3 regions of the Cupriavidus sp. WKF15 genome follow, and region 3 is predicted to be linked to each of the others. Evidence: predicted binding sites of a transcription regulator. Region 3 holds the regulator's gene; each other region holds the start of a gene.
The links. The regulator FNR, encoded in region 3, switches genes on or off when oxygen is low (the NO sensors DNR and NnrR bind a similar motif). The targets are predictions, from matches to a motif close to TTGATNNNNATCAA.
Positions count from the first base shown of each region.

Region 1: the regulator FNR is predicted to act here: its motif matches at 3,243-3,256, upstream of CupriaWKF_RS30155 (universal stress protein).
Region 2: the regulator FNR is predicted to act here: its motif matches at 2,919-2,932, upstream of CupriaWKF_RS01235 (DUF2892 domain-containing protein).

Region 1 is NZ_CP119574.1:51,289-61,273, reverse strand. Features, by position in the region: gene CupriaWKF_RS30165 (FtsX-like permease family protein) at 1-1,891, opposite strand, end outside; gene CupriaWKF_RS30160 (ABC transporter ATP-binding protein) at 1,885-2,601, opposite strand; gene CupriaWKF_RS30155 (universal stress protein) at 2,653-3,093, opposite strand; gene CupriaWKF_RS30150 (AraC family transcriptional regulator) at 4,342-5,373, opposite strand; gene CupriaWKF_RS30145 (class I SAM-dependent methyltransferase) at 5,634-6,467, shown strand; gene CupriaWKF_RS30140 (hypothetical protein) at 6,799-7,749, shown strand; gene CupriaWKF_RS30135 (hypothetical protein) at 8,915-9,289, shown strand; gene CupriaWKF_RS30130 (adenylate/guanylate cyclase domain-containing protein) at 9,495-9,985, shown strand, end outside.
Region 2 is NZ_CP119572.1:259,224-269,208, reverse strand. Features, by position in the region: gene CupriaWKF_RS01260 (efflux transporter outer membrane subunit) at 1-986, shown strand, start outside; gene CupriaWKF_RS01255 (helix-turn-helix domain-containing protein) at 1,014-1,517, opposite strand; gene CupriaWKF_RS01250 (metalloregulator ArsR/SmtB family transcription factor) at 1,695-2,033, shown strand; gene CupriaWKF_RS01245 (YeeE/YedE family protein) at 2,027-2,461, shown strand; gene CupriaWKF_RS01240 (YeeE/YedE family protein) at 2,463-2,894, shown strand; gene CupriaWKF_RS01235 (DUF2892 domain-containing protein) at 3,056-3,259, shown strand; gene glmS (glutamine--fructose-6-phosphate transaminase (isomerizing)) at 3,386-5,224, opposite strand; gene glmU (bifunctional UDP-N-acetylglucosamine diphosphorylase/glucosamine-1-phosphate N-acetyltransferase GlmU) at 5,371-6,735, opposite strand; gene CupriaWKF_RS01220 (DUF6279 family lipoprotein) at 7,040-7,867, shown strand; gene ttcA (tRNA 2-thiocytidine(32) synthetase TtcA) at 7,936-8,874, opposite strand; gene CupriaWKF_RS01210 (dihydroneopterin aldolase) at 8,954-9,355, opposite strand; gene CupriaWKF_RS01205 (SDR family oxidoreductase) at 9,426-9,985, opposite strand, start outside.
Region 3 is NZ_CP119572.1:1,340,148-1,350,132, forward strand. Features, by position in the region: gene ccoN (cytochrome-c oxidase, cbb3-type subunit I) at 1-1,072, shown strand, start outside; gene ccoO (cytochrome-c oxidase, cbb3-type subunit II) at 1,091-1,753, shown strand; gene CupriaWKF_RS06375 (CcoQ/FixQ family Cbb3-type cytochrome c oxidase assembly chaperone) at 1,757-1,921, shown strand; gene ccoP (cytochrome-c oxidase, cbb3-type subunit III) at 1,924-2,838, shown strand; gene ccoG (cytochrome c oxidase accessory protein CcoG) at 2,888-4,360, shown strand; gene CupriaWKF_RS06390 (FixH family protein) at 4,445-4,660, shown strand; gene CupriaWKF_RS06395 (hypothetical protein) at 4,657-4,902, shown strand; gene fnr (fumarate/nitrate reduction transcriptional regulator Fnr) at 4,951-5,676, opposite strand; gene CupriaWKF_RS06405 (sulfite exporter TauE/SafE family protein) at 5,756-6,511, shown strand; gene scpB (SMC-Scp complex subunit ScpB) at 7,060-7,935, shown strand; gene rluB (23S rRNA pseudouridine(2605) synthase RluB) at 7,941-9,749, shown strand.

The DNA.
Region 1 (9,985 bases), on a different replicon from region 3:
TCTTGAGCCTTTGGTACAGAGATTGTGCCTTGTCGGCGTCGACGCGGAGGTACGCCCCACTGATTGCCGGCGCTTCGCCCAGCAAGCGGGACGATGCCTTGTGGTCCATGTAGGCAGCGGCGCCCAGCAGGTCATCGACGACATCCGCTACCCGCATGACCAGACTGTTGCGGCGGCCCTCGAGCACTTCAACCTCAACACGTTCACCCACCGATAAGCCGAGCTCCGCCGCCAGTCTTGCCGAGAGTACAAGCCCGTCCGAAGCAATCGGATGACGTCCAGAGGTGTAGCCCACAACCTCATGTAACTCGCCCGTGGTTTCCAGGCCTGTGATTTCGGTGCGCTTGGAGCGATTCGCATTGCGCAACCATACCGGCACAATTCGAAATGGCTCGACTCGCAGGACTCCCGGCATCTGGGCCAGGTCATGGGCGACCCGCAGGGAGCGCGGCTCGTTGAAGATCAACGTCACATCTTCATGCTGAACGCGGCCGAACTGGAGGTTGAGAATCGTATTGACGCCGTCGAGGCCGAACCGTCCGACGATGGTCAAACCCACGGCCAGCGCGATGGCGGTGATGGACATCAAGGCCTTGGCCGGCCTACGAGCCAGATTGCGCAAAATCAGCCGCAGGGGAATGGGCAGCACCGCCAGAAGGCCTGCACGGTCGAGAAAGCTCGCCCGGAAGCCGAGGGGTAACTCAGGTCGCATTGCTTCGACCGGTGACAAGCGGCCTGCGCGCAGGGCGGCCGATGCACTGCCCACGGAGGCCGCACACACACTAGCCATGACAGCGCCGACCACGATCCCAGGAGAGAGCTCGGCGTTCAGCACGGGGAAGTGGAAATACTGGCGGTATAGGCCGACCAGCAATTCCTCCAGATACAGGCCGCCAGGCACGCCGAGCAGCACCCCAAGCAATACCGTCGCCAGACCAAAATACACATATTGGATCGCCACGGTCCCGGTGCTGTAGCCAAACGCCTTCAACAAACCAACTTCAGCCCGCTGCAAGGTAACGAGGCGACTCAGCAACGTATACAACAGGAAAGCCGCCACCGCCAAGAATAGGGCCGGGACATAGTTGGCGATCACGCGGATCTCGTCGAGTTCATCGCTAAGGAATCGATTCGATTGTTGCAGCGTCCGTTCATACGCCCCGAGGCAGCCGTAACGGAGAAGCATCCGGTCCAGCCTTGTGACGACCTCCTGGGGGCGGGCCTCCGCGTCAAGCAGGATAGCCAGATCATTGAAGCCCCCCTCCATATCGAAGGCGGATTCCATTGCGGCCTGCCCCATCCACATGACGCCGAACCGACGGTTGTCCGGAAACACCATGCCCTGCCCTACCTCATAGACGTACTCTGGTGACATTCCAAGGCCAGTGATCGTCAACCGGCGGGCATGACCATTGAGTATGGCCGTCACGTGTCCCCCGACATCCAGTGCATTGGCATTTGCGAAGGCGACACTAAGGACGGCTTCGTCGTCATGGGAAGGGTCGGGAAGTCGGCCCCGTGAAACCCATAGCGCATTGATGCCGGCCTTGCCAACGGCTGGCAGGGAAATCAGGCGAAGTGTGGCCGGCTCGCGCGTGCTCGGTACATCCGCATTAACGTCATGGACGATGCGCATGAGGACTTCCCGCACGCCCGGGATGGCCCGAATGGGTCCTTCGAGGGAAACCGGCGCACGTTTCACGTTGGCAAACACGTCGGCAAAGCGCTGCATCTCGTAGTAACGGTCCTTGGCGGATGCAAGAGAGCGCCATGCCCCATTCATCGCGACTAGCACGGCTATGCCGCATGCGACGACCAGCGCCGCGGCAATAGCCTGGGCACGAAGCCGCCACAACTCGCGCGATAGCATGGTGAAGCGTGCGGCTACCATCGCAGCTCCGATGGATTTGCCCGGGTTGCATGCTGCTCAATCTCCGTGATGCGGCCACTGCTGATGTGCAGCACCCGGTCAGCCATTGCAGCTATGGCTGTGTTATGGGTGATAACGGCAGTGATTGCCCCCTGCTCCGTATTTACGCGCTGAAGAACCTCAAGTACAGGCCTCCCCGTGCTGTAGTCCAGCGCTCCAGTCGGCTCGTCGCATAGAAGAATGTCCGGCTGCTTGACGACGGCACGGGCAATGGCGATGCGCTGCTGTTCTCCGCCGGAGAGTTGCGCTGGAAAGTGGCCCTTGCGCGCCGATAGCCCTACCAACTCAAGGGCATCGAGCGGATTCATGGGATGGTCGGCGATATCGGCCACCAGTGCGACGTTTTCCAGGGCCGTCAAGCTCGGAATGAGATTGTAGAACTGAAATACAAAGCCGACGTGCTCGCGGCGGTAAAGGGTAAGACCAGCCTCATCGGCGTGTGCCAGGTCATGGTCCCGGTATTCGATGGTCCCTGTCGTCGGGCGGTCCAGTCCGCCAAGAATATGCAGCAACGTCGATTTTCCGCTTCCTGATGCTCCCAATAGGACGACAAACTCCCGGTCATAAAGGTCGAGGTCCACACCGTTCAGCGCGTGGACGACCACCTCGCCCGCTTGATACGTCTTGTAGACGTCGCGCACGCGAAAGAGCGGACTGCGATCGTTGGACATAGCAGAGCTGACCTCATTACCGGGGGTCATTCCGTATGGCATTCCCAGTCATTAGCTACTGGCAGTGCCAGCCTTCACCAGAATGACGGGGCATGGGGCGTGAGCAATGACGCGGCCCGCTACGGAACCGACAATGGCATCCAGGAATGCACCCCGGCCGTGTGTGCCCATCACGATCGCTGCCGCATTGACAGAGCGTGCAAACTCGACGATGCGCTCTGGTGCAAAACCCGTCAGCGCGTGCTGTTCGAACGGAACACCCGCTGCGCTCAGGATCTCAGCGGCGGAGCGCATCGTCCGCCCACTCTCGTCCGAGTGCCATGCCGCAAGATCCGCGGCGCTGATGTAGGACTTCACCTCTCCCGACACGTCTGGCATGCAATGAACCAGGTGTACGAGCAATGGCCCCTTCAATAATGTCCCGGCAGCCACACATTGTGCCGCCGCATCACTGTACGTCGAGCCATCGGTCGCAAGTACGATTTGCATCACTTTCTCCTTGAATGGCAAAGACGGCGACGATCGTAAGTTTGGCCGCAGGGCATCGCGAAGCGCGACTGATCACAGGCCTCTGCGACTCACTTCTACCGCACAAGTCACATGGTCATGTTCGTAAGGTAGGTGATGAACCATTCACGGATTTGGGCTGGATCAAAGAAGCTGTAAGCGCGAGAAGTCGCGCTATACGGCCGGACCGTTATGAAGAGATCACTATTGTCCGACTGAGCCGCGCTCCCGGCCGTTCGGTGGCGCACACCGGAGATCCAGCCACCATCATCGGGTTGGCGCCATAGCGTAGGGTAAGGGATCTGGCCGAGACCGCCATGGCGCGAGGAGTTCCCCAGGTCACGCCAGAGCAACAATTTCCTCCTGGATACCTCGAGGAGGTCGCAACAGGATATGACCACGGCTCCGCCGACGCGCGATACAAATGTCAGCAAGCCGAGCAAATCCATCGCCGGGCAGGGGGGCAGGCTTTCTCTGTGTCCGTCAGTGAGATGGATTTGGCCGTGGCTACGCGGCGGTCATAAGGTGGCGCGCATGCTAGCTCAAGGCCACCAGTCCGAGGAAGCCAGCCGTTAGGACGTAATTCCAATCGTGATGAAGAAAAAGCCATTATGCAAAAGCATTTCAGTTCCCTCGACGGCTCTAGTTTCATCGACGACTACCCCGTGCCGGTTACAGTTCGCCAGGAACGCATGGTCTGGATCCTCGATGGGATCTCCTGCCGGGAGCTATTAATAAGTCGACGGTCAGAAGGTATGGCCCTTCTATAGGTGGGACTGAGATAGCCGATTACTCAACGATTAACTCAACTTGCGAATGGCAGCAGTACGCCCGGAATCCGCCGTTGCTATGGCCCAATCCCGAACGGCGGCTCCGGGTCGGGCAGAGACGGCCTCGACCTGGAGGGGATAGCCGGCCGTGACCGGCCATGAAGCGTCGTAGATCCGCGCGATCACTCGGTCGTTCGAACGTCGGCGCCGGCCAGGCTAACGGACTTTCGCTGGCACAAGTCGCTTCATCGGCCTTTCCGGCCCTCGCATCCCGCCTCGGATTGCCACCGAATGACGGTTCTATGGAGTGATGGCCAACATACGCCACCGCCACTGTGGCCATGTTCCGCGGAACTGCAGTCGCCGGGCGCGCCCGAATGGGCACCCGGCGCGGGCAGCCGAGGCGGTGAAGCCAGGACGCGACACTATCCGGAGTGCCATGCGTGCCGCTGTCGCGGGCGCGTCAGTCAGATGCAGTGCCGCTCGACACGGCGTGGCTCGCATCACCCTGATCGCGAGTCGCAGTGCCCGCGGCGTTCCTGCGCCAAGTCGCCGGCGGCACACCGAACTCGCGCTTGAACGCGCGATTGAATGCGGCTTCGGATTCGTAACCAACATCCTCCGCAACTGACACGAGCGGCCGATCGGTGAGGCGCAGTTGCTGCGCGGCGAGTTGCAAGCGCCACTGCGCCAGGTATTGCATCGGCGGCACCCCGAGCAGGTCGGCGAAACGCTGCGCAAGCGCGGAACGCGACATGCCAACTTCGTGGGCGAGGTCTTCCACGGTCCACGGGTGCGCCGGGCGCGCATGCATCAGCGCAAGCACGCGAGCGACGAGGCGATCGCGCAATCCCGCTAGCCACCCCTTGCGATCGTCGGGCATCGTGTCGACGTAACGCCGCACCGCCTCGACGAACACCAGCTCCGCAAGTTTGGCCAGCACCGTTGCACTACCGGCATGCGCTGAGGCTGCTTCCTCGGTCGCGAAGCGCAGCGACGATTCAAGCCATGACGCCCTGGACCCGCGCATGCCGACCTTGAACAGACGCGGCAGCGCGCAAAGCAAGGGATTTCTCGAAATGTTCTGCGCCGCGAGAAAACCGCAGACCATTCGAGTGGCCGCCCCGCCGCCGCCGTGGACGAGCCTCATGACTTCACCCTGCATTGTGTCCACTTGATTCGCCAATAACGGCGCCAAGAGTTCAGGTGACAGGTCAGTGGAACTACAGAGCACGTGGGTTTCGCCTTGCGGCACCACGATGACATCACCTGATTCCACCTGCAATGCGCTACCGGGATCGTTTGGCAACATCGCCCAGCACCCTCCTTCTGTTACCAGATGGAACGAGACGACGCGCTCGGAGGCCGGCAGATAGGCCGAGCAAAGTGCTGAATCTGCGTGACCAATGACGCACCATGGCGCCGAAAATGAACCGTCGAGATAGACGGCGCCGGTCAACTGGACGACGCGCAGTACGTCGGAGAGGGCATCCATCGTGGCGATTGTGCAATCGCGGCGTCGCGCGCAAGAAAGTTGGACGCCCGGTTATTCAATGTCGTTCCTGCTGCGCCAATACTAGCACCACTGGCGCCGTGCCAGAGGACCGCAAACCGGCAATATCCGGGCGAAGGAGTCGAATGTGGAAGGCACTTCGCAGGTTGTCGCGAGGCACGCACCGGCCAGCCGAGACGCCGTCCGACTAATGCGTTTCTGCACCGAAACAAATCCCCCTGAATGCCATTAGGAGTGTCGCTATGCCCGCCCTCGCCACAACGTCCTCGCCCGCCATCGACCTCGCCTCAGTCAAGACCCGTCAGCAAGCCGCCTGGCCCACGGGCAACTATGCCGTGGTAGGCACCACGCTTCAGATCGTCGGAGAGAACCTGTGCGAAGCACTCGATCTGCGTTCCGGTGCGTGCGTGCTCGACGTCGCCGCCGGCAACGGCAACGCCACGCTTGCGGCCGCGCGCCGCTGGTGCGATGTGACCTCCACCGACTATGTGTCCTCGCTGCTCGAGTCCGGGCGGGCGCGCGCGCAGGCCGAAGGCCACACGATCCAGTTCCAGGAAGCCGACGCTGAGAACCTACCGTTTCCAGACGCAGCGTTCGACGCGGTGATGTCCACCTTCGGTGTGATGTTCACCCCGAACCAGAACAAGGCGGCGAGCGAGCTCGCGCGTGTTTGCAAGCCCGGCGGCAGGATCGGCCTGGCGAACTGGACGCCCGAGAGTTTCATTGGACAAGTGTTCAAGACGATCGGCAAATACATTCCCCCGGCGCCAGGCGTCAAATCGCCGGGACTTTGGGGCACGAAGGGAAGGCTTGAGGAGCTCTTCGGAAAAACCGCACGGCAGATCTGCACAACCACCCGCGAGTTCGCCTTCCGCTACCGCTCGCCCGCGCACTGGATCGAAGTGTTCCGCACCTACTACGGCCCCGTGACCAAGACCTTCGACGCGCTTGATGCCGAGAAGCAGGCTGCCTTCACCCGGGACTTGCTTGCGCTCATGGCGCGCGACAACCGCTCGGACGACGGCACGCTGGTGCTGCCGAGCGAGTACCTCGAAGTGGTGATCGAGCGGAAGTGATGCCTTCCAGCGGTCATCAGTCCGCTGAGCAACCCTACATCAGCAAGATGGTTTACGTGCAACAACGACGCCAACCGAGGCTAGCGCGGCGATAACAAAATCGGGGTCGATACAGACCGAGAGAAATCCGCTTTGCAGTATCGCTAGAGCTTTACGTCGCGTCACCAAAATGCGCATCGCACTTTCCGCACCTGCACTGCTGCGGGCGGGAGCTTTTGTACCCGAAAAAGGAATCCCCACCATGAACACGCAAGACATTAGCCACGCCCCTGCCGCCGACGGATTCGGCGATGCCGCAGCCGTACTCACCCAACCCTCACGGAGAACGTCCATGCCCGTTGCGCAATCCATCTTGCAACCCCACTTCAGTTCCGCCCATTACGCCAAGTGCATCGAGGTCTCCAAGCGCATCCGGTGGGACATCAATCGCGACGTCATTCGCCATCGCGAACTCGACTTTACAAAGAAATTCCTGCCTGACGGCTTGTCATTCGTTGACCGGTTGCCGTTCCTCGGCTCCGACGAGCGCCGCCTGTTGTCGCAAATCCAGGGACGCTCGTACGTCAATATCTTCGGTCTGGTCGAGCGCTTCATAGGCGCCAAGATCCTCGAGGTGAGCCACGACCACTGGCTCGGCGACCAGACTGCGCTCGAGGCGCTGGTTCGCTTCACCGACGAAGAGCTGAAGCACCAAGAGTTGTTTCGGCGAATGGAAATTCTAATCGGCGCCGGGATGCCGGCGGGGTATACGTTCCTGCCGCGACCGAACGACGTCGCGTCGGTCGTACTGAGCAAGTCGACCTGGTCGGTGCTGGCGCTGACCTGCCTCATCGAGCTATTCACTCAGGAGCACTACCGGGCCAGCATCGCGCCGGACAACGACCTTTGCCCGGTGTTCAAGGACGTGTTCCTGTTTCACTGGAAGGAGGAGTCGCAGCACGCGATCCTGGACGAGCTGGAATGGGTGCGCGAGAACGCAAAGCTTATAGCCCAGGCACGCGATGCGGCCGTGGAGGATGTGATCGCACTGGTAGGCGCCATCGACGGAATCCTGCAGGACCAATCTGCAGCCGACACGCGCTACTTCGTCGAAATCTGTCGTCGACCAATGACGGCGCTTGAGGCCGAAGCCGTAAATGCCACTGTTCTTGCCGCGTATCGCTGGCAGTACATCGTGTCGGGCGTGCAAATTCCACGTTTCGACGCATTGCTGAACGGGATGATCACGCCAGTCCAAGGGGCGCGAATCGGCGCCGCGCTCGCGCCGATCATGGCCTCATAAGCTCGTTGATCAACGAAGATCCTGATCATGGCAACCAGATGCCCCATCAAGTTCGGCGTAGCCCGGCTGCATGGGGCTTCCATGCGAGCATGTCCATCGTGGCTGGTCGCCTGAAGCGAGGGGAACATCTGTGGATGAGACCGCGCACTGGCGGCTAGGGGGCGAGACTACCCACTCGCGATATATGGAAACGGACTTCGTCGACCGGCTGCACCTGGGAAAGTTGGAGCGGCCGGTTCGGCCGACCAACTGCCGGAGCGAATGTGTGCGCGGATGACCGTTGGACCCGGTTAGTCGCCATTGAGGCGGCGTAAACACGAACGGCGCAAACGGGTCGATCCCGGGCATCGGCTCAAAGTGGCGAGCTTCACGAGGAACGTGGTGCAGATCTACGACCACTTCACCATCGGCGTGATCCGATATCGGCGCGCGTCACGCCGGCCATTTGCAGTGTCGCGTCGGCCTCTCGGCCACGGGAGGGGGGCGAGTCAGGCGGCGTGTTGAAAGGCGTGCAAAACGGCGTTGCTGTGCAGCCCGCGCTGGCGCTCAATGCGGTGCGGGCATGCCGTTGCCCAGGTATCGGGCCGTGACATGCTGAGAGAACGTCATGTTCTTCCCCCCAGCTTGACCATCAGAAGTCCATTGCTCCCGGCGGCGTTCAGGTGCCACAGCGCGCTGCCCGTGGTCTCGGAAATCTTGCCGCCGTTTCCCCGGCATAGCAGCGTGTAGACGATCTGGTCGTCCGCCTGGTGTTCAACGACGAGGTTGCAACCGGCAAGCGATGGATGACTCAGGACGGGAAACGCTGTCGCCAGCGCCTGACGCGATAGACAACGCTCCTCGCGAGTCGTGGCGTAGGAGTGTCGTTGTTGCCGTCAGTCCGAGGATGCTTCTCCACACGATAGGCCGGCTTGTTCCGAGGGTACTGGCGGGAAGTGATGCAAGAATGGCCGGATATAGCGGGTGCAATCCTTCCTTGCAGATCGAAGGCAGTAGATTGGCCAACTTGCCATTGGGGGTGGCCAAGGCCGCCGCACAGTTGGACCAGGAGGCCGGCAGCGACGCGAAGGCGCACTGGTCTGGGCAGTAGCCGCTCAAGTTCCTGAAGAGGCTTACCGGCGGTCCGGCTACGCCTTACCTGAATGACCAGCCAGTCGGCCAGCAAATGCTCGACGCTGTCGTCCCGGCGCGCTTCCCGGCGGCCGAAACGCTGGACATCGGCATGGACATGGGCTCGACAGTCAGCCACGACTACGCGGATCGTGCAGCCTATAGCTGCCTGGATGACCTCGTGGAGCTGAGCCAGCGTGACGTGCTCAGGAATGAGCACACGCCGCCAGACCAGCGGGCTCAAGCCGCGCAGAGCCATTCGGCGTTGCTGGACGGAAGTCGCGGACCCAGGATCGGAAGCCATGCGCGCATTGCAGGTGGCTCATTAGTCTCCCTGCGGCGAACGTCGTCGTTGCCCCGATTTCGCGCGGTCTCCTTTCTGAGCAGTGGGCATGTCGGCCACTGGCCAGTTTCCATTGCGCCAAGTTGACAGTGCCCTCCCGATGCCTGGCTGACGGCAAACTTCGACGCGCCGGGGCAACGCTCTAAGATAGACATCACAGACACCTTCCTATGAGCGGAGCGAGGAATGCCGAATGTCAGCGCCACCCAGCCGATCCTACGGGGTCAGGCCCTGGAAGGCCAAGGCGCGTCATTCAGCGCTCTCGGGCGAGTACTGCGGAGGGAATGACCGCATGTCTGCCCCTCGCCTCAAAAGGCTCTTCCGCCGATGGGCTGCCGTTAGCGGTAAAACCGGTAGCCTGCGGGTGCGGATGCTGCTGTTGGTGCTGCTTGCCATTCTGCCGATGCTCCTGCTGATTCTTACCACGAACCTTGAGGAGCGGCGTGCTGCGGAGCAGCGCGTCCAGGACGGTACCATACGCCTCCTCCGCCTGACGATCAGCCAGCACGAGCGACTCATCGAGGGGTCACGACAATTGCTAATCGCGCTGGCCCAAATTCCGGTGGTGCACGATCGCTCCGAGGCGGCCTGCAGTACTCTGTTTGGTAATTTCCTTAAGCAGTACCCCTTCTATGCCAATCTGGCCGCTGCGGACCTGGAAGGCAATGTGTACTGCAGCGGACTGCGCCTGGCCGAACCGGTGAATGTCGCCGACCGCGGCTATTTCCAGCGTGCGCTGCAGTACAAAGGCCTGGCGATCGGGGATTACCAGATCAGCCGTAC
Region 2 (9,985 bases), 1.1 Mb from region 3:
AGATCGACGTCGCCGGCGGCCTGCGGCGCGGCTCGGAGGCCGCCGGCGCCGAAGCCCAGGCCGCCGAGGCCGAACACATGGGCGTGCGCGTACTGGTGGCCGCCGAAGCCGCCGACGCCTACTTCCGCGTGCGCGGCGCGCAGCAGCGCATCGCCATTGCGCAGCAGCAGGTCCAGACCAATGCGCGGCTGCTGGAGCTGGTGAAGCTGCGCCTGGCCGACGGCATCGGCGCCGAGCGCGAACGGGCACAGGCCGAAGCGCGGCTCGCGCAAACCCGGGTGACCATCCCGCCCCTGCAGATCGAGCTCGACACGCAACTCAACCGCCTCGACGTGCTGATGGGCGCGGTGCCCGGCACGTATGCCGCGGAACTGGCTGCGTTGGGTCCACGCACTGTGGTGCCGCAGATTCCGCTGGCGCAGGGCCCGGCAGCGCTGCTGGAGCGCCGCCCCGACGTCATCGCGGCCGAACGCCGGCTGGCGGCGTCGAGCGCGCGCATCGGCGTGGCCACGGCGGAGTATTACCCCAAGCTCTCGCTGTCGGCGCTGCTCGGTTTTGAAAGCCTGTCGGCGGGCAAGATGTTCACCGCGGCCACGTTCCAGCCGGCGGCCATGGCGGGCCTGCGCTGGCGCCTGTTCGATTTCGGCCGCGTCGATGCCGAAGTGGCCCAGGCGCGCGGCGCCAATGCCGAGGCGCTCGCGGTCTATCGCAAGGCGATGCTGCGTGCCACCGAGGATGTGGAAAACGCCATCGTCACGCTGACCCAGCTGGCACTGCAGAGCCAGGACCTGGCCGTGGAGGTCGATGCGCAGGCACGGTCACGCGGCGCGGCGGAAGACGCCTACAAAGGCGGCGCAGTCAGCCTGTTCGAAGTGCTTGAAGAAGACCGCCAGCTGCTGGCCGCGCGCGACCAGCAGGCACGCGTGAGCGCCGACAACGCACGCGCCGCGGTGGCCGCGTTCCGCGCGCTGGGCGGTGGCTGGTAACCGCCGGGAGCGTGACGGCCGGCCAGGTCAGCTGCCCTCCGCCTGCTCTGCGGCGGGCTGCGACGAAAGGTATGCCGCAGCATCCGCCAGGCGCCGGCGCACGCCTTCGCCGGCGGCCGGCCCCGGGGCAATGGCATGGCGCGCCAGGTCTACCGGCGCACCACTGGCGGCATCGACCAGCACGGGCTCGACCGGCTGCCCGGTCGCCTTGTCGACAAGCTGCACGCTCACGCCCTCAGGCGCGAAATGCTTGTTGCCCCAGGCAAGCATCGCCAGCATCACGGGCTGGAAATCACGCCCGCAGTCGGTCAGCACGTATTCGTAGCGCGGCGGCCGCTCGGAATACTGGCGCCGCTCAAGCAGCCCCTCCTCCACGAGCCCGTTCAGGCGGCGCGTCAGCATGTTCGGGGCGATGTCGAGGTTCTTCTGGAACGTATCGAAGCGTGTGGCGCCGTAGAACGCCTCGCGCAGGATCAGGATGCTCCACCACTCCCCGACCCGCTCGAGGCTGCGCGCGATCGGGCATTGCATGTCCCGGAAAGTCTTTCTTTGCATAAGGCTGGAATCACTGGCGGGCAGGCAGCTGCCCCGGTCCGATTGATCCTACTGCCGCCACTTTAATCATGCAAGCGACCGGCGGACGACTCGATCTATCCATACATAGTTTATGTTTTAATATAATATAGGCTACGCAACTGTAGCCATCCTATGAACCAGCCCCATCCCGATATCGACCTCAGCATCATGCAAGCCGCCGCGACCCAGGCGTGTGCCTTGCTCAAGGTGCTGGCCAATCCCGATCGCCTGCTGCTGATGTGTCGTCTGTCCCAGGGCGAACTGCCCGTTGGCGACCTGGAGGCGCAACTCGGCATCCGGCAGCCGACGCTGTCGCAACAGCTTGGCGTGCTGCGCGAGAACGGCCTGGTGGCCACGCGCCGCGACGGCAAGAACATCTACTACTCGGTGGCGAGTGCGCAGGCACTTGCCGTCATGGGTGTCCTCTATGAACAGTTCTGTGCCAATCCCGCTCCGGAGCCAACATGTTGATTGACCTTGCCAGCTTCACGCCCGGCCTGTCGCTGGCCGGCGGACTCATCATAGGGGCGGCGGCAGCCGTGCTGGCGCTATGCAACGGACGCATCGCGGGCATCAGCGGCATCCTTGGCGGCCTGCTGAACCTGCCGCGCCGCGACATGGCATGGCGCCTTGCCTTCCTTGCCGGCCTCTTCGCTGCCCCGGTACTGGCCGGTCTGCTTGGCAGGCCGGCCGTCGCGGACATTCAGGCGGGCTGGGGCGAGATCATGATCGCCGGTTTCCTCGTGGGCCTTGGCACCCGCTATGCCAGCGGCTGTACCAGCGGCCATGGCGTGTGCGGCATCTCGCGCGGCTCGGTCCGCTCGCTGGTCGCCACGCTGACCTTCATGGCGGCGGGATTCCTGACCGTCTTCGTGCAACGGCACCTGATCCGAGGCTGAGATGACAGTCGTTACCGCATTGCTGGCAGGCCTGCTCTTCGGCATTGGCCTGATGGTTTCCGGCATGGCCAATCCGGCCAAGGTGCTGGGCTTTCTGGACCTCGCGGGAAGCTGGGATCCGTCGCTGGCCTTTGTGATGGCGGGCGCAATCGTCATCGGCTCGGTCGCCTTCCTGGTGGCCAGGCGCCGCAAGCGCTCGTTGCTCGGGCTGCCCATGCAGTTGCCGGCCAGCACGGCCGTGACACTGCGCCTGGTGCTTGGCAGCGCGGCGTTTGGCGTCGGCTGGGGCCTGGCCGGCTTTTGCCCGGGTCCGGCGCTGGTGGCGCTTGGGGCCGGTTATCCGAAGGCCGTTGGCTTCGTGGCCGCGATGGTGGCCGGCATGGCTGTGTTCGAGATCGCCGAGAGGACAGCATCCAGCCTGCGGCGAGCCTGAGCGCGCCCTGACCTTGCCTGGTGATTGCGCCAGATCAAGAGCCGATGGCCGGCAAGGGACGATAGTGGTTCAACAACCTCCGCCTCACTGGCGAACGCGCGCCGGGCGGCGGAAACATCCCGCAACTCACCCACCGATCTCACATTGTCCTGGAGCCTGCCATGCAAGCAAATGTTGGAACCGTCGACCGGGTTCTCCGGATTGTCATTGGCCTGGCCTTGATTGTCCTTGCCGCAACCGGGAGCATAGGTGCCTGGGGATGGATTGGCATCCTTCCGCTCGTGACGGGCATCGCGCGCATCTGCCCGGCCTACAGCCTTCTGGGCGTGAAGACATGCCGGGCATCCCGGCCCGACGCCAGGTAGGTTCGCGCCGGCTGGCCTTCGGGAAATCCTGAAAGTCCCGGACAAAAAACAACAGGGGCCCCGCGCAAGCGGGGCCCCTGAACATTTAGCGGCAGCTTCCTGCTGCTGAAAGGACGCTGCCCCGGCTTACTCCACCGTCACCGACTTCGCCAGATTCCGGGGCTTGTCCACATCGGTGCCGCGCGCGCATGCGGTGTGGTACGCCAGCAGCTGCAGCGGCACCACGTGCAGGATCGGCGACAGGTCGCCATAGTGCTCGGGCATGCGGATCACCTGGATGCCGTCCGTCGACTGGATGTGCGTGTCGCTGTCGGCGAACACATACAGGCGCCCGCCACGCGCGCGAACTTCCTGGATGTTGGACTTGAGCTTTTCCAGCAGCGCGTCGTTCGGGGCCACGGTCACCACCGGCATCGCCTCGGTCACGAGCGCCAGCGGCCCGTGCTTGAGTTCGCCCGCGGGATAGGCCTCGGCATGGATGTACGAGATCTCCTTGAGCTTGAGCGCGCCTTCGAGCGCAATCGGGTAATGCTTGCCGCGGCCCAGGAACAGCGCGTTCTCGCGGCGCGCGAACTCCTCGGACCACGCGATGATCTGCGGCTCGAGCGCCAGCACGCCATGCAGCGCGGCGGGCAGGTGACGCAGGTTGGCCATGTCCTTGGCCTCGGCCTCTTCGGAAAGGAAGCCGCGCACCTTGGCCAGCGCCAGCGTCAGCATGTACAGCGCCGCGAGCTGCGTGGTGAAGGCCTTGGTCGAGGCCACGCCGATTTCCGTGCCGGCGCGCGTGAGGAAACGCATTTCGGTCTCGCGCACCATGGCGCTGGTCGCCACGTTGCAGATCGAGAGCGTGTGGGTATGGCCCAGCGCGCGCGCATGACGCAGCGCGGCCATGGTGTCGGCGGTCTCGCCGGACTGGGAAATCACAACCACCAGCGCGCGCGGATTCGGTACGGTCTCGCGGTAGCGGTACTCGCTGGCCACTTCGACCTGCGTCGGGATCTTGGCGATGCTTTCGAGCCAGTACTTGGCCGTGCAGCCCGAGTAGTAGCTGGTGCCGCAGGCCAGGATCAGCACGCTGTCGATGTCGGGGAAGACCTCCGCCGCCCGGTCGCCGAACAGCGCCGGCGAAATGCCATCGATCCCTTCAAGCGTGTCGCCGAGTGCGCGCGGCTGCTCGAAGATTTCCTTCTGCATGAAGTGGCGGTACGGACCAAGGTCGACCGTGGCGGCATGCGCCTCGACCACGCGCACCTCGCGCTCGACCAGGTGGTCGTGGCCATCGCGAATGGTCACGCCCTCACGCGTGACTTCGACGACATCGCCCTCTTCCAGGTAGATGATGCGGTTGGCGGTGCCGGCCACGGCCAGCGCGTCGGACGCCAGGAAGGCCTCGCCGTCCCCCAGCGCCACCACCAGCGGCGAGCCGGCGCGCGCGCCGACCACGCGCTCGGGCTGGTCCTTGGCGAACACGGCGATGGCGTAGGCGCCGTGCAGGCGCTTGGTCACGGCCCGCACCGACGCGAACAGGTCGCCGCGTGTGGCGCTGCTCGGGTAGCTGTAGGCCTGGTGGATCAGGTGGGCCACGACCTCGGTGTCGGTCTGCGACTCGAAGCCATAGCCAACCGCGCGCAGTTCCTCGCGCAGCGGCTCGTAGTTCTCGATGATGCCGTTGTGCACCAGCGCGATGGTCTCGCCGGACAGGTGCGGGTGCGCGTTGACGGTGTCGGGCTTGCCGTGCGTGGCCCAGCGCGTATGCGCCACGCCGGTGGTGCCGGCCAGGCCCGATGCCTGCGTCTGGGCATCCAGATCCGCCACGCGCGACACGGTGCGTGCGCGCTCGACAGAGGCCTCGCGCACCACGGCCACGCCGCAGGAGTCATAGCCGCGGTATTCCAGGCGGCGCAGGCCTTCGATCAGGACCGGAACGATATTGCGCGTGGAAACCGCGCCGACGATGCCACACATGCTGTACCCCCGTGGTCGGCGCCGACACCGGCGCCTGTTTTCAATCCCGGCGGCAGCCGTTGCTGCCGCGCTGGTACGGCCGCAACCGCTGCGGCCCCGTCTTGTGTTGCCCGATGGCCGCCTTGCGCGGCGGCCGCACTCACTGCTTACTGCTTCGGCTGCTTGACCGGCCGCTGCCAGGTCGCGACCGTCATCTGCTTGGCGCGCGACAGCGTCAGCTTGTCGGCCGGCGCTTCCTTGGTCAGCGTGGTGCCCGCACCGATGGTCGCGCCGCGGCGCACCGTCACGGGCGCCACCAGCTGCGTATCGGAGCCGATAAAGACATCATCCTCGATCACCGTGCGGAACTTGTTCGCACCGTCATAGTTGCAGGTGATGGTCCCGGCGCCAATATTCACGCGCGAGCCCACCGTGGCATCGCCCACATAGGCCAGATGGTTGGCCTTGCTGTGCGCCGCGACCTGCGAGTTCTTCACTTCGACGAAGTTGCCGATATGCACGTCCTCGCCGAGTTCGGTACCCGGACGCAGCCGCGCATAAGGGCCGATGCGGCCATCCGCGCCGATCTTCGCGCTGTCGATATGGCAGAACGGCTGAACCTGCGCGCCGGCACCGATGGTGGCATTGCGGATCACGCAGTTGGCGCCGATCTGCACGCCGTCGCCCAGGTGCACACGGCCTTCGAACACGCAGCCGACGTCGATCGTGACGTCGCGGCCGCAGCTGAGCTCGCCGCGCACGTCGATGCGCGCCGGGTCCGCCAGCGTCACGCCGGCTTCGAGCAGGCGCTGGGCCTGGTTGCGCTGGTGGATGCGCTCCACCTCGGCAAGCTGGACCTTGCTGTTGACACCAAGCGTCTCCCACAGCGCCGCGGGCTGTGCCGAGACGATTTCGACGCCTTCGGCCGCCGCGCGCTCGACGGTATCGGTCAGGTAGTACTCGCCCTGGGCATTGTCATTGCGCAATGTGGACAGCCAGCGGCGCAGGTGGCCGGTCGGACACACGATGATGCCGGTATTGATCTCGCGGATCGCGCGGACGGCCTCGCTGGCGTCCTTCTGCTCGATGATCCGGACGATGCTGCCCGCCGCGTCGCGCACGATGCGGCCGTATCCGGTGGGATCCGGCATCTCGACCGTCAGAACGCCGAAGCGGGAATCGCCGGCTTCATCGACCAGCGACTTGAGCGTCGCCGCCGTGGTCAGCGGCACGTCGCCGTAGAGAACCAATGTGGGCAGGCTGTCGTCCAATTGAGGAAGTGCCTGCATCACCGCATGTCCGGTCCCGAGCTGCCGGGCCTGCTCGGCAAAGGTAACGTCGTCGGCAGCCACGGCCTCGCGCACGTGGTCCGCGCCGTGACCGACCACGACAACCAGCCGCGACGGCGACAAGGTGCGTGCCGTATCGATGACATGAGCGAGCATCGGACGCCCCGCAACCGGATGCAGGACCTTGGGCAAATCGGAATGCATCCGCTTGCCCATGCCAGCGGCGAGAATGACGATATTCACAAGGAGACCCCTTGGCGCGTGTATCGGGAAATATATTCTTTAAAGCACCAGCCGTATGTTCGACAACCGGCCTTCGCGAGCCCGGCGGCGCTGGCTTTCGCCCGCTGGCTTTCGCCTTTAGCGGAGCCGCCCAAACCGTTGCCAGGACTGGGCTTGCGGGCGGTCGGGCAACCCTGGCAAGATGCGCGGCGATTTTAACATGACGATTTCTGCCCAATACGCCCCTGTTTCCGATTTTCACAATCGTTGGCTATGCCGCTTATTGGCAATATTTGCCACGGCGATCCTTTGCGCCTGCAGCGCGATGAAGACCGGGTACCAGCAGGGCGACCGGCTGGCCTATTGGTGGATCGACCACTATGTCGACGTCAGTGGCGCCCAGGAGCCGCCCATGCGCGATGCCATCGCACGCTTCTTTGCCTGGCACCGGCAGGCTCAATTGCCTGAAATTTCGGCGCTGCTGACCCAGGCCCGCGACCAGGTCCAGCAGCCGGTCAGCGCGCCGGCCATCGCGCAGCTCCGGGAATCCGGCCTGCTTCTGGCCCGTCAGTCATTCGACCAGGCCATCCCGGACGTGGCGGACCTGCTGCTCACGCTGACGCCAGCGCAAATCGACCGGATTGAAAGGAAGTTCGATGAGGCCAACACCAAATACCGCAAGAAGTTCCTGAGCGGCAACGCCGAGGACCGCGAAGCGGCGCGCTTCAACAAGGTGATGGACTACGCGAAGCTGATCTACGGAAGCTTCTCCGATGAGCAGCAAAAGGCCATCCATGCTGCCATGGGCCCGCCGATGCAAGGCGTCCAGGCGCGCTACGCGGAGCGGCTGCGGCGACAGGAGGAATGGCTGGCGCTGGCGCGCCAGGTCCAGCAGACGCGTCCGCCCAAGGCGCAGGTGGTCGAACTGCTGCGCCGCTATGGCGACCAGTGGCAACACCCGCCGGGCCAGACTCGCGCAGCGAGCTACGATGCCAACAACCAGGCCGGCGTGGCGCTGGCCATGACGATCGCCAACCTCACCACCCCCAGGCAGAAGGCGCATGCCGTGGACCGCTTCCAGAAATGGATCGACGACACCCACAGCCTGATGCGCGAGCGCCAGGGCAACACGGCTCAGGCGGCCAATCCATAGCGCGCGCCCGAAGCCCCAAGGCAAAACGCCCGCGTGAGAACGCGGGCGTTCGCTTGCCGCTGGCAGGATTACTCGGCGCTGGCCTGCGGGGCGGCCGCGGGTGCCTGCCCGGGGCGCTCGAAGCGCACGAACTCCATCCGGTTCTCGTCGCTGCTGCCTGCAAACACCAGCGGCTGCTGCGTGAAGGTGGTCTCACCGAACAGCGAAGCCTCGTCCACCTTGGCCAGGCCCGTGGCCAGCCCGGTGAACGGGAACAGGTCGGTGTCGGCCAGGTGCGACGGCACCACGTTGCGCAGGGACGCGAAGATGTTGTCGATACGGCCGGGGTTCTCGCGCTCCCAGCCTTGCAGCATCTCGCTGACCTTCTTGCGCTGCAGGTTTTCCTGCGAGCCGCACAGGTTGCACGGGATGATCGGGAATTCCATCGCGCGCGCATAGGCGGCGATGTCCTTCTCGGCGCAGTACGCCAGCGGGCGGATCACGACGTGCGCGCCATCGTCCGTGGCCAGCTTCGGCGGCATGGCTTTCATCTTGCCGCCGAAGAACATGTTCAGGAAGAAGGTGTTGACGATATCGTCGCGGTGGTGGCCCAGCGCGATCTTGTTGGCGCCGAGCTCCTTGGCCGTGCGGTAGATCACGCCGCGGCGCAGGCGCGAGCACAGCGAACAGGTGGTCTTGCCCTCGGGCACCTTCTCCTTGACGATCGAGTAGGTGTCGGCCTCGACGATCACGTATTCCACGCCCAGCTTCTTCAGGTACTCCGGCAAGACATGCTCGGGAAAACCGGGCTGCTTCTGGTCCAGGTTCATCGCGATCAGCTTGAAGCGGATCGGCGCGCGCTTTTGCAGCGCCATCAGGACCGACAGCATGGTGTACGAGTCCTTGCCGCCACTCATGCAGACCAGCACGGTGTCGCCGTCCTCGATCATGCCGAAGTCGCCGATGGCCTTGCCGGTTTGCGATTGCAGCCTCGTCTCGAGGCGGTAGAAGTTATTGGAGTGGCTCATGAGACATACCTGATCATTGCGGCCGCCCGGATGAAATGGCCGGACGGCTCGGAAGGGCCAAGATTTTACCCGGGACGGATCAGCCCTGCTTGATGTGGAAGACTTCCACGCCGACCGAATCGCAGTCCGGGTAGACATCCGGCTTCTCGGTCGACACGCGCACGGCGCGCACCTTCGGGTGCTTGAGCATGGCACGGGCCACGTCGTCGCACAGCGTTTCCTGCAGGTGCACGTGGCCCTGCGCCATGCGCTCGGCCACGGTGTTGCGCATGAAATCGTAGTCGACCACTTCCTCGAGCTTGTCGGCCTGCGGCGTGCTCGCGGCCAGCGGCACGAACAGGTCGATATTGATCAGCACGCGCTGCTCGCCCTTCTTCTCGAATTCGTGCACGCCGATATTGATCTGGACTTCGTAATTGCGCAAGAACATGCGGCGGCAGTCTTGCAGGCTGGGATGGGTAAGGGCGGCGAGCATGGTCATGGCAGGCGGGAAAGGTAATTCGGGAGGGAGGTCTGCCGCGCCAGTGCGATGGCGCGGCAGCTGGGTCACATCATTCGGTCAGGAACATCACGTCGCGCGCCAGCGGCATCAGGTGCTGGCCACCGTCGACGTACAGCGTGGTGCCGGTCACGGCGTTCGCGCGCGCGAGGTAGGCTACGGCCTGGGCAATGTCCTCGGGGGTCGACGACTTGCCCAGCGGCGTGACACGGTGGGCGCGGCGGAAGCTCTGTTCCGACTGCTCGCCCGACACCAGCGTGATGCCGGGCGCCACGCCCACCACGCGCAGGCGCGGGGCGAAGGCCTGGGCCAGCTGCACCGTGGCGGTCTGCAGCGCGGCCTTGGACAGCGTGTACGACAGGAAATCCGGGTTCAGGTTGTCCAGCTTCTGGTCGAGCAGGTTGATCACCACGCCACGCGGATCGGCGGCGGCCGCATCGGCGCTTAGTGCCTTGTACATCTCACGCGCCAGCAGCAGCGGCGCCGCCACGTTGGTGCGCATATGCGTGTCCAGCGACGCATATGAGAAGCTGGTGGCAACGTCGTACTGGAACAGCGAAGCGTTGTTGACGAGGCAGATCGGCACGCCAATCTCGGCGGTGCAGTCAGCGA
Region 3 (9,985 bases):
ATATGCCGAACTGGAATGGCCGATCGACTTGCTGATCACCGCCGTATGGGTGGCCTATGCCATCGTCTTCTTCGGCACCATCGTCAAGCGCAAGACCCGGCATATCTACGTCGCCAACTGGTTCTTCGGCGCGTACATCCTGACCATCGCCATCCTGCATATCGTCAACAACATCGAGATGCCGGTGTCGATGTGGAAGTCCTATTCCGCCTACGCTGGCGTGCAGGATGCCATGATTCAGTGGTGGTACGGCCATAACGCCGTCGGCTTCTTCCTGACAACCAGCTTCCTGGGCATGATGTACTACTTCATCCCGAAGCAGGCGGAACGGCCCATCTACTCGTATCGCCTGTCCATCGTCCACTTCTGGGCGCTGAACTTCACCTACATGTGGGCCGGCCCGCACCACCTGCAGTACACCGCACTGCCTGACTGGGCGCAATCGCTGGGCATGGTGTTCTCGCTGATCCTGCTGGCGCCGTCCTGGGGTGGCATGATCAACGGCATCATGACGCTGTCGGGTGCCTGGCACAAGCTGCGCACCGATCCGATCCTGAAGTTCCTGGTCGTGGCGCTGTCGTTCTACGGCATGGCGACGTTTGAAGGCTCGATGATGTCGATCAAGACCGTCAACGCGCTCTCGCACTACACGGACTGGACCATCGGACACGTGCACTCGGGCGCGCTGGGCTGGGTGGCGATGATTTCCATCGGCTCGCTCTATTACCTGATTCCGCGCCTGTTCGGCGAGAAACAAATGTACAGCGTGCGACTGATCGAGTGGCACTTCTGGATCGCCACCATCGGCGTGGTGCTCTATATCGCCTCGATGTGGATCGCCGGTGTGATGGAAGGCCTGATGTGGCGCGCCACGCAGCCGGACGGCACGCTGACCTACGCATTCGTTGAGGCGGTCAAGGCGAAATATCCGTTCTACCTGATCCGTCTGCTTGGCGGAATCTGCTTCCTGTCCGGCATGCTGCTGATGGCCTACAACGTCGCGAAAACCATCATCGGCAAGCGCGCGGTGGATGCGCCGATTCCGGCCAGCATTCCTGCCTCTGCCCACTGATCCATCAGGATAGAAACGATGTCCGAAAAACAAAGCTTCTTTTCCCACGAAACGCTGGAGAAGAACATCGGCTGGCTGATCATCTGCACGATCCTGGTGGTCAGCATTGCCGGCCTCGTGCAGATTGTGCCGCTGTTCTTCCAGCATTCCACGACCAAGCCCGATGTGGGCATCACGCCGTATTCGCCGCTTCGGCTGATGGGCCGCGATATCTACATCCGTGAAGGCTGTGTCGGCTGCCATTCGCAGCAGGTTCGCACGCTGCAGGCCGAGACGGAGCGCTATGGCCATTTCTCTACGGCGGGCGAGTCGGTCTACGACCATCCGTTCCTGTGGGGGTCCAAGCGTACCGGGCCCGACCTCGCGCGCGTCGGCGGACGCTACTCCGATGACTGGCAACGCATTCACCTGCGCAATCCGCGCGATGTCGTGCCGGAGTCGGTGATGCCGTCTTATCCATGGCTTGAAAAGGCGCAACTGCCGACCAACGACATCCAGGCCCGCATGCGCGCGCTGGTGCGACTGGGGGTGCCGTACACCGAGGCGGAAATCGCCAAGGCGCCCGAAGAACTGAAGAACAAGAGCGAAGAGGATGCGCTGGTCGCCTATTTGCAGGGACTCGGCACCAACCGTCGCAATGTGCGTGTGGACGCGGCCGCAGCCGCGCCCGCGAAGGAGTAAGTCATGGCAATGCTGACTGCTTTTGCCACGGTCGTGTCGATGGTCGTATTCCTGGGCATCTGCTGGTGGGCCTGGTCGAATGGCCGGCAAGCCGCCAACCAGGAGTCCGCCATGCTGCCGTTCGCACTGCCTGACGAGACCCACACAACATCGAGCCGGAATACCTAGTCATGAGCGATTTCTTTTCCGATTTCTGGAGCTACTACATCGCCGCCATCGCGCTCGTCGGCATCGTCTGGTGCGTGTGGCTGCTTTTTTCGCAACGCAAGGTCACGAAGGTTGTCAACCCCAGCGATGACACCGGCCATGTCTGGGACGGCGATCTGCGCGAGCTGAACAATCCGCTGCCACGCTGGTGGATGTGGATGTTCCTGCTGGCTTGCATCTTTGGCCTGGCCTACCTGGTCCTCTATCCGGGACTGGGCTCCTATGCCGGTGTGCTGAAGTTCTCCACGCAAGGGGAACTGGCCGCGCATCAGCAGGCGCAGGAGAAGCTGCAGCACGATGTCTACGCCAAGTACCTGAACATGGACATCAAACAGGTCGCGGCAGACCCGCAGGCGCGCGAGATCGGCCAGCGCCTGTTCCTGAACTACTGCGCGCAATGCCACGGCTCGGACGCGCGCGGCAGCCGCGGCTTTCCCAACCTGACGGACCATGACTGGCTCTATGGCGGAGAACCCGAGACGATCCAGCAGACCATCACCAAGGGCCGCAATGGTGTGATGCCGCCGTTTGCCTCGACTGTTGATGGCAAGCTTGCAGCGGATGTGGCGCAGTATGTGAGGTCGTTGTCTGGCCTGTCGTTTGACCCGATCCGTGCATCGCGCGGCGAGAGCACGTTCAAGTCCACGTGCGCGGCATGCCATGGCGCAACCGGCAAGGGCAACCAGGCACTCGGCGCGCCGAACCTGTCCGACAATGTTTGGCTGTACGGCAGTTCGGAAGGCAGCATTGTCGAAGCCATCCTGAAGGGCCACAACAACCGCATGCCGGCGCACGAGGAGATCCTGACTCCCGAGCGCATCCGCATGCTGACGGCCTACGTCTGGGGTCTTTCCAATACCGGAGGCTCAGGACAATGACCACCGACTCAGGTCCGGGATGCGCGATCGCGGCTGAAGGAGCGCATCCATGAATGCACCCGGGACAGAACCACTGGCCCGCGCGGCCGGCCCGCAAGGGCCGGCGTCGTCGCCTGTCGAAACCTCCGACGAAACGCTCTACGAGGTTCGACGCAAGATATACCCGCGCTCGGTGACGGGCGCGTTCTCCAACTGGCGGGTCTGGATGGTACTCCTGACCCAGCTTATCTACTACGGCACGCCCTGGCTGCAATGGAATGGCAGACAGGCCGTGCTGTTCGACCTTGGCGCGCGCAAGTTCTATATCTTCGGACTGGTGCTCTGGCCACAGGATGTCATCTATCTTGCCGTCCTGCTGGTGATTTCCGCGCTGGCGCTGTTCCTGTTCACGGCGATTGCCGGCCGGCTTTTCTGCGGCTACGCGTGTCCACAAACGGTCTACACCGAAATATTCATGTGGATCGAGCGACATGTCGAAGGCGACCGCTTCGCGCGGATCCGCCTGGACGGTGATCCCTGGAGCGCGCGCAAGTTCCGCCTGAAGGCTACCAAGCACTCCCTGTGGATACTGGTCGCGCTGTGGACGGGCTTCACGTTCATTGGCTACTTTGCGCCGATCCGTGAGCTTGGCGGCCAGGTACTGAGCTTCTCGCTGGGTCCGTGGCAGGCGTTCTGGATGCTTTTTTACGCCTTCGCCACGTGGGGGAATGCAGGCTTCATGCGCGAGCAGGTCTGCAAGTACATGTGTCCGTATGCGCGGTTCCAGAGCGTGATGGTCGACCCCGACACCTATGTGGTCACCTACGACGTCGGGCGCGGCGAGCCGCGCGGCAGCCGGTCGCGCAAGGTGGATCATCACCAGGCCGGGCTAGGTGACTGCGTCAACTGCAGCATCTGCGTGCAGGTGTGCCCGACCGGCATCGATATCCGTGACGGGTTGCAATACGAGTGCATCGGTTGCGGTGCCTGCATCGATGCATGCAACCAGGTCATGGACAAGATGGACTACCCGCGCGGGCTGATCCGCTATACGTCCGAGAATGCCATGCGCAAGGCGCTGTCGGCCGCTGCGGCGCGCAAGCGGCTGGTGCGGCCGCGGACCATCATCTACTCGATTATCTGGCTGGTGATGGTTGCAGGTTTCGTGGCTTCGCTTGCGCTGCGCACGCCATTGAAAGTGGACATCATCCGTGACCGCGGGGCGCTTGGGCGTGAGGTGGACGGGCGCTGGATCGAAAACGTCTATCGACTGCAACTCATCAATACCACCGAGGCGCCCATGCGCATCAGCGTGAAGGCCGAGAGCGACGAACTGAAGAACATGACCGTCGAGTACGATCCGGACGCGCAGGCTCTGGCGCCGACATCGAACAGGCTGGTGCCGATCCGGATTCGCGTGCCGATCGACGATGCCGCGCAAGGTACGCACAAGATCAGCGTGACAGTGACCAGCGAAGGTGCGGGGCAAGGTAGTGCGCAAATCAGGCAATCTACCAGTTTCATCGTGCCACGCAATTTGTGATGCTAAGGGCGGCACGGCGCGTCGGCGCTGTGCCGTACCAAACCGCGAGCGCCTCGATGAGGCGTTGACGAAGGGGGCAAGGCGATGCAAGAAAGCAATCCGTGGTGGAAAGAGCCGTGGCCGTGGCTGCTGATGAGTGGTCCGTTGCTGGCCATGGTGGCTTGCGGCGTGACTATCTGGCTGGCTTCCACTCATCCTGACCGGCCAGTGGTCGATGGTGTGGCCCGGCATGGCCTGGTTGTCGAGAAGGTGGCAGGTGCCTCGGGCAGTGCCAAGGCACCGCAAGCGAGGCAGCCATGAGGCTGCGCTGGCTGATGTGGGTACTGTGGCCGGCGTTCCTGATGGCCGGGGTTGCCACGGCAACTGTGTTTTCCGTGGTGGACCCTGGCGACCTGAATTTCTTCGGTCAGCCGATCGAGGCCTCGCGCGAGGCGGTCTATACGATCGGTTTCCTGCTGGCCTGGATATTCTGCGCATTGTCCAGCGGACTGACGCTGTACACCATGCCGACAAAGCTCAGCGAAACGGACGAGCTGGAGTAAGAAGCGGCAGGAATTGACCGCCTTGCCACGCGAGGCGGTCAGATGGCCTCAGCAGGAGCGGCTGTAGACTTGCTTGATGCCCGCCATGTCGACTAGCTTGACGTGACGTTGACGGATCTGGATCAAGCCGGCCTCGGCAAATCGTGAGAACAGACGGCTGACCGTTTCGAGCTTCAGACCCAGGTAGCTGCCGATTTCTTCCCGGCTCATGCGCATGACGAACTCGGTCGACGAATACCCGCGGGCGGACAAGCGCTCGGACAGGTTGATGAGGAACGCGGCAAGCCGCTCCTCGGCGCGCATGGAGCCAAGCGTGACGAGCATGAGCTGGTCATGCGAGATTTCCTTGCCCATCAGGCGCAGGAACTGCTGCTGCAACGATGGCAGGTCGATGGACAGCGACTGGAGATCGGCCAGGCGAACGACGCATACCTCCGTGTCTTCGAGGGCGGTGGCATCCGAGGCGTGCTGCATCTCTCCCAGGCCGTCGAGGCCAACCACTTCGCCTGGCAAGTGGAAACCGGTGATTTGCGAGCGGCCGTCTTCCGTGGTGACATGCGTCTTCAGGGTGCCGAAGCGAATGGCATAGACCGCAGTCAGCGGATCGCCCATGCGGTAAAGAGTTTCGCCCTTGTGGACACGGACACGTTCCTGCACCAGGGTGTCCATCTTCTGCAGGTCCTGCTGGCTCATGCCCACCGGCAGGCACAATTGCCCCATGCCGCAAGTGGAGCAACGGGGCGACATCTCGGTGACGGGGATGGATGTTAGCAATTGGAACCTGCAGTATTGGAGCGGCGAGGGCGCAATACGTGCATTTTAACGCGCGATGTGATGCGGTAGGGAGTTGCAGTTGACTTTTGGTGTGCTACTCAGTGTTTTCATGCTCGCCTTGCTAGGGGGCTTCCACTGCGCTGCCATGTGTGGTGGCGTAGCGCTGGCTGTCGAGCAACGCGCCGCCGGCGTACCCGTTGCCGTTGTGCGGCGCCCACAGGACTGGCTCGTGGAGCTCCTTGTCATGCATGTCGGGCGTATTTCCACTTACATGCTGCTTGGTGCGCTGCTGGGCGCCTTGGGGGCGACGGCCTGGCGTCAGGACTATCTGCCCGTCCAGCGCTGGCTGTTCGGAGTCGGCAGCGCCTTGCTGCTACTGTCTGGCTGGCGCTTGATACGCGGCGAGGCCTTTACCATCGTGTGGCTGGAGCGCCTCGCGGCGCGTGCGGTTAGCGCCAGTGCCGCCGGCATGGCTCGATTGGGCAGAAAGACGACGGAAGCCAAGGCTCGGCGGGGCGGCCTGGCACGCCGCTATGGGATGGGACTGGCTTGGGGTTTGGTGCCCTGCGGCATGGTTTATGGGGCCCTGGCCCTTGCTTTGCTGGCCGGAAATGCGCCCTCGGGGGCGCTGGTGATGGGCGCCTTTGGCCTCGGTACGTTGCCTAATCTGCTGGCGCTGTCGAGCTTTTCGGGGCTTTTGCGCGCCTGGTCGCGACGGAGCTGGGTAAGGGTCGGGGCCGGCTTGGCCGTCATGGCATTCGGTGCATTGGGAATCGGCCGAGCGGTGTTGTTGCCACATTCCCTGGCAGAGCATGGGTTCTGCCTGGTGTTCTGAAACCACTCCATACGCTCTGGCGCCGCGCGGTGGTTGCAGGTGTGGGCTGGAATGCCATACAATCATCTCCATTGCGGTATCGCGCGGCGTGGTTCCGAGCGGCGCCCGGCAGCCCTTCCAAAAAGGGGGCGCGCCCAGGGTTTCGGGCAAAGCGCCGACAATTCGGCACCGAACCTTTCCGCAGTCCATCCGGTTCACAATATCTGTTCAAAAGTCCGGCTGGCTTTGCGGCCGTGGTGCAGTCATTGCTGGCCCTGCTTCCGATATCCGTTTTTCTTGCGGCCGAGGCGGACTTTAGCCGGAGGCCATGTCTGCCCATATGGGCGCGTGCAAGAGGTTCGTGCACTGGTACTTGCCGGTGACCGGGCAATCTCCTGCCGGAACACACCCGGCAAATCGATGCAACAGAAGATGCACGGCCTCGAGGCGAAGAGCTTTCGGGTTTGCTGCGCGACGAGATGGCGGTGGCAATCGCACCGCTGAATCCACAATGTCCAGGGCTCCGGGTTCGTCCGGGAGCAGGTGCAAAGACAGGCTGCACACCCAACATGAATACCCAAGAGGCGAAAATCGTCCTCGAGACTGCGCTGATCTGTGCGCAGGAGCCCCTGCGCGTGAGCGACCTGCGTCGGCTGTTTGCCGATGATGTCGGCGCTGACACGATTCGGGCCCTGCTTGATGAATTGCGCCAGGACTGGCGCCAGCGTGGGGTCGAGTTGGTGGCGTTGGCCAGCGGCTGGCGTTTCCAGAGCCGACCGGAGATGCGGGAATACCTGGATCGCCTTAATCCCGAGAAGCCGCCCAAGTATTCCCGAGCGGTCATGGAGACGCTGGCGATCATTGCGTACCGGCAGCCGGTGACGCGCGGCGACATCGAGGAGATTCGCGGCGTGACGGTCAGCACGGAGGTGGTCAAGAAGCTGGAAGACCGCGGCTGGATCGAGGTCATCGGTCACCGCGATGTGCCAGGCCGGCCAGCGCTCTATGCGACCACCAAGGCATTCCTCGATGACCTTGGGCTGCGTACGCTGGATGAGCTGCCGCCTCTCGAGGACGCCCAGGCGCAGGCGCAGGCGGCGCTGCTGGACCAGCAGGCGATTGATTTTGAAGAGATGGCAACGGCGCGGCCGGCGGCCGGCGACGAAGAGGCCTTCCCTGAGCCAGAGGTGGCTTCGCCGGCCGGCGCAGCCGTTGGTGTAGCTGAATCCGCTTTGGTGGCTGGCGACGAGCCGGCAGACGGAGCTGGGGTTGTCGAGCAGGCCTGCGCCGATGCCATGCAAGTGGCGGATCTCGCGTCGGCCGTGACCGAGGCAAATGGCTTCCATGTCGAGAGCGCGCCGGACAAGCAGGACGGCGGTAATTCTTCCGGCGACGACGCTGCGCCGCCGCACGCGAGCGAGCACGACGAGCGCGTGCCCAACTGAACAATATGCAACATCCGATAGTGAATACTTTGTCTGATTCCGTTGAACATGACACCCGGGCAACCGGGACGCCGGCTGCCGATGGCGCAGCAGACTCCGGGTCAGGCACCGATACGGCGCCGCGCAGGAAGGGCCTGAGGCGCGGCTTGCGCAACCTGGTGGCTTCGCGCCGGCAGGCGGGCCAGGATCGAGACGCCAATCGTACCGAGGGTGCCGAGTCTGGCGCTCCGGGCGGGGCGGGCGAGAGCAAGGCGGCTGGCGAGCCAGGTGGGCGTGCCGCCCCGCGCGGTCGCGGCAAGCGCAAGCCGGTCAAGGCAGAGGGCGCGGCTGAGCGAGAAAGCGGTCAAGCGGGACCGGATCGCGGTGAGAAGGCGGAGCCGGCGGGCCGCAGGCGCAAGCCGCAGGGGCAGCGTACCGCCAGGGCTGTGCCGGAAGGCGACGTCCAGTCCGCAGGTCGACAGCATGGCCAGCGCAAGGGCGGCCAGCCTCAACGGAAGGGACATGCCGGCGCCGACAAAACCAGTGCGACCAGCGAAGACCTGTTCCGGTTTGTGATCTCGGACCAGTACGACCAGGAAGACACTGTCATCCCGCGCACCAAGGCAAAGCCGGTGCGTGAGTTGTCCGCGGACGACGATGCGCCGAAGTTGCACAAGGTCCTGGCCGAAGGCGGCCTGGGCTCGCGCCGGGAAATGGAAGAGCTGATCCTGCAGGGCCGTGTTTCCGTCAATGGATTGCCCGCGCACATCGGCCAGCGGATCCTGCCAGCCGACCAGGTCCGTGTGAATGGCAAGCTGATCCATCGCAAGGTTTCTTCCAAGCCGCCGCGCGTGCTGCTGTATCACAAGCCAGCCGGCGAGATCGTCAGCCAGTCAGACCCCGAAGGCCGTCCGACCGTGTTCGACAGCCTGCCGCGCATGAAGACCGGCAAATGGGTCGCGGTGGGTCGTCTGGATTTCAATACGGAAGGTCTGCTGATTTTTACGACTTCGGGGGATATTGCCAACCGCTTCATGCATCCGCGCTATGGCGTGGAGCGCGAGTATGCGGTGCGTACGCTGGGCGAACTGGCTGAGGCTGACCGCCAGCGCCTGCTGCATGGCATCAAACTCGATGACGGCGAAGCCAACTTCCTGCGCATTGCGGATGGCGGTGGCGAAGGTGTCAACCAGTGGTATCACGTAGCGCTGACCGAGGGTCGTAACCGCGAGGTGCGCCGCATGTTCGAGGCGGTCGGCCTGACTGTGTCGCGCCTGATCCGCACGCGCTACGGGCAGTTTCTGCTGCCGCGCGGGTTGAAGCGCGGCCGTTGGCAGGAGCTGGAGGCAACGGAAGTCAAGGCGATGATGACTGCCATCGGCCTGAAGCTACCCACTAAGGTCGAGCAGGGTGGCAAGGGCGCGACAAAGGTCGGGGGTCGCAAGCAGCGCACCGAGGCGGCGATCGCGGGCATGCCGATGCATACGGGCATGGACGGTCTGCCGCGTGTCGACAAGGGCGGCGCGGGCCGCGGCCAGCCCGATCCGATGCGGACGTCGATGGGCTACATCAGCCATGGCCCCACTGTGCTGACATCGCATGCAGCCAATCTGGGTGGCGCGCGCGGGCAGGGTGGTGGACGCGCTGGCGCCGGGCGCGGCGGCGCCGGGTTGGGCGGCCAAGGCCGGCCGCAGCGCCGGGGCGGCGATGTCAATGGCAATGTGATGCCAAAGGCGGCCAAGGGCGGCGGTGGTGGCAATCGCTCGGGGCGCGGCAAGGGCGGTGGCACTGGTGGCGGTGGCAACCGCGGTGGCAATCGGGGCGGAAACCGCTAAGAGTCATCCCCGGCCGCCAGAGGCTGCCGGGGCTGGATTGCGCGCCGATACATGCCCTTTTGCCTTTTGGACATAATCTGCGTATAATCCAAGTCTATTCAAAAAGTCATCCTCCTGGAGGATGGGCGAATGATGGGCATTGTGCCCATTTTTTTTTGGTTCGCTCGTTTGACGCATACGCGCCGGAGGCTGACTGGCAGGTGGCTGCTGTGCCCATGTCGTCCCAGGCGGGGCAG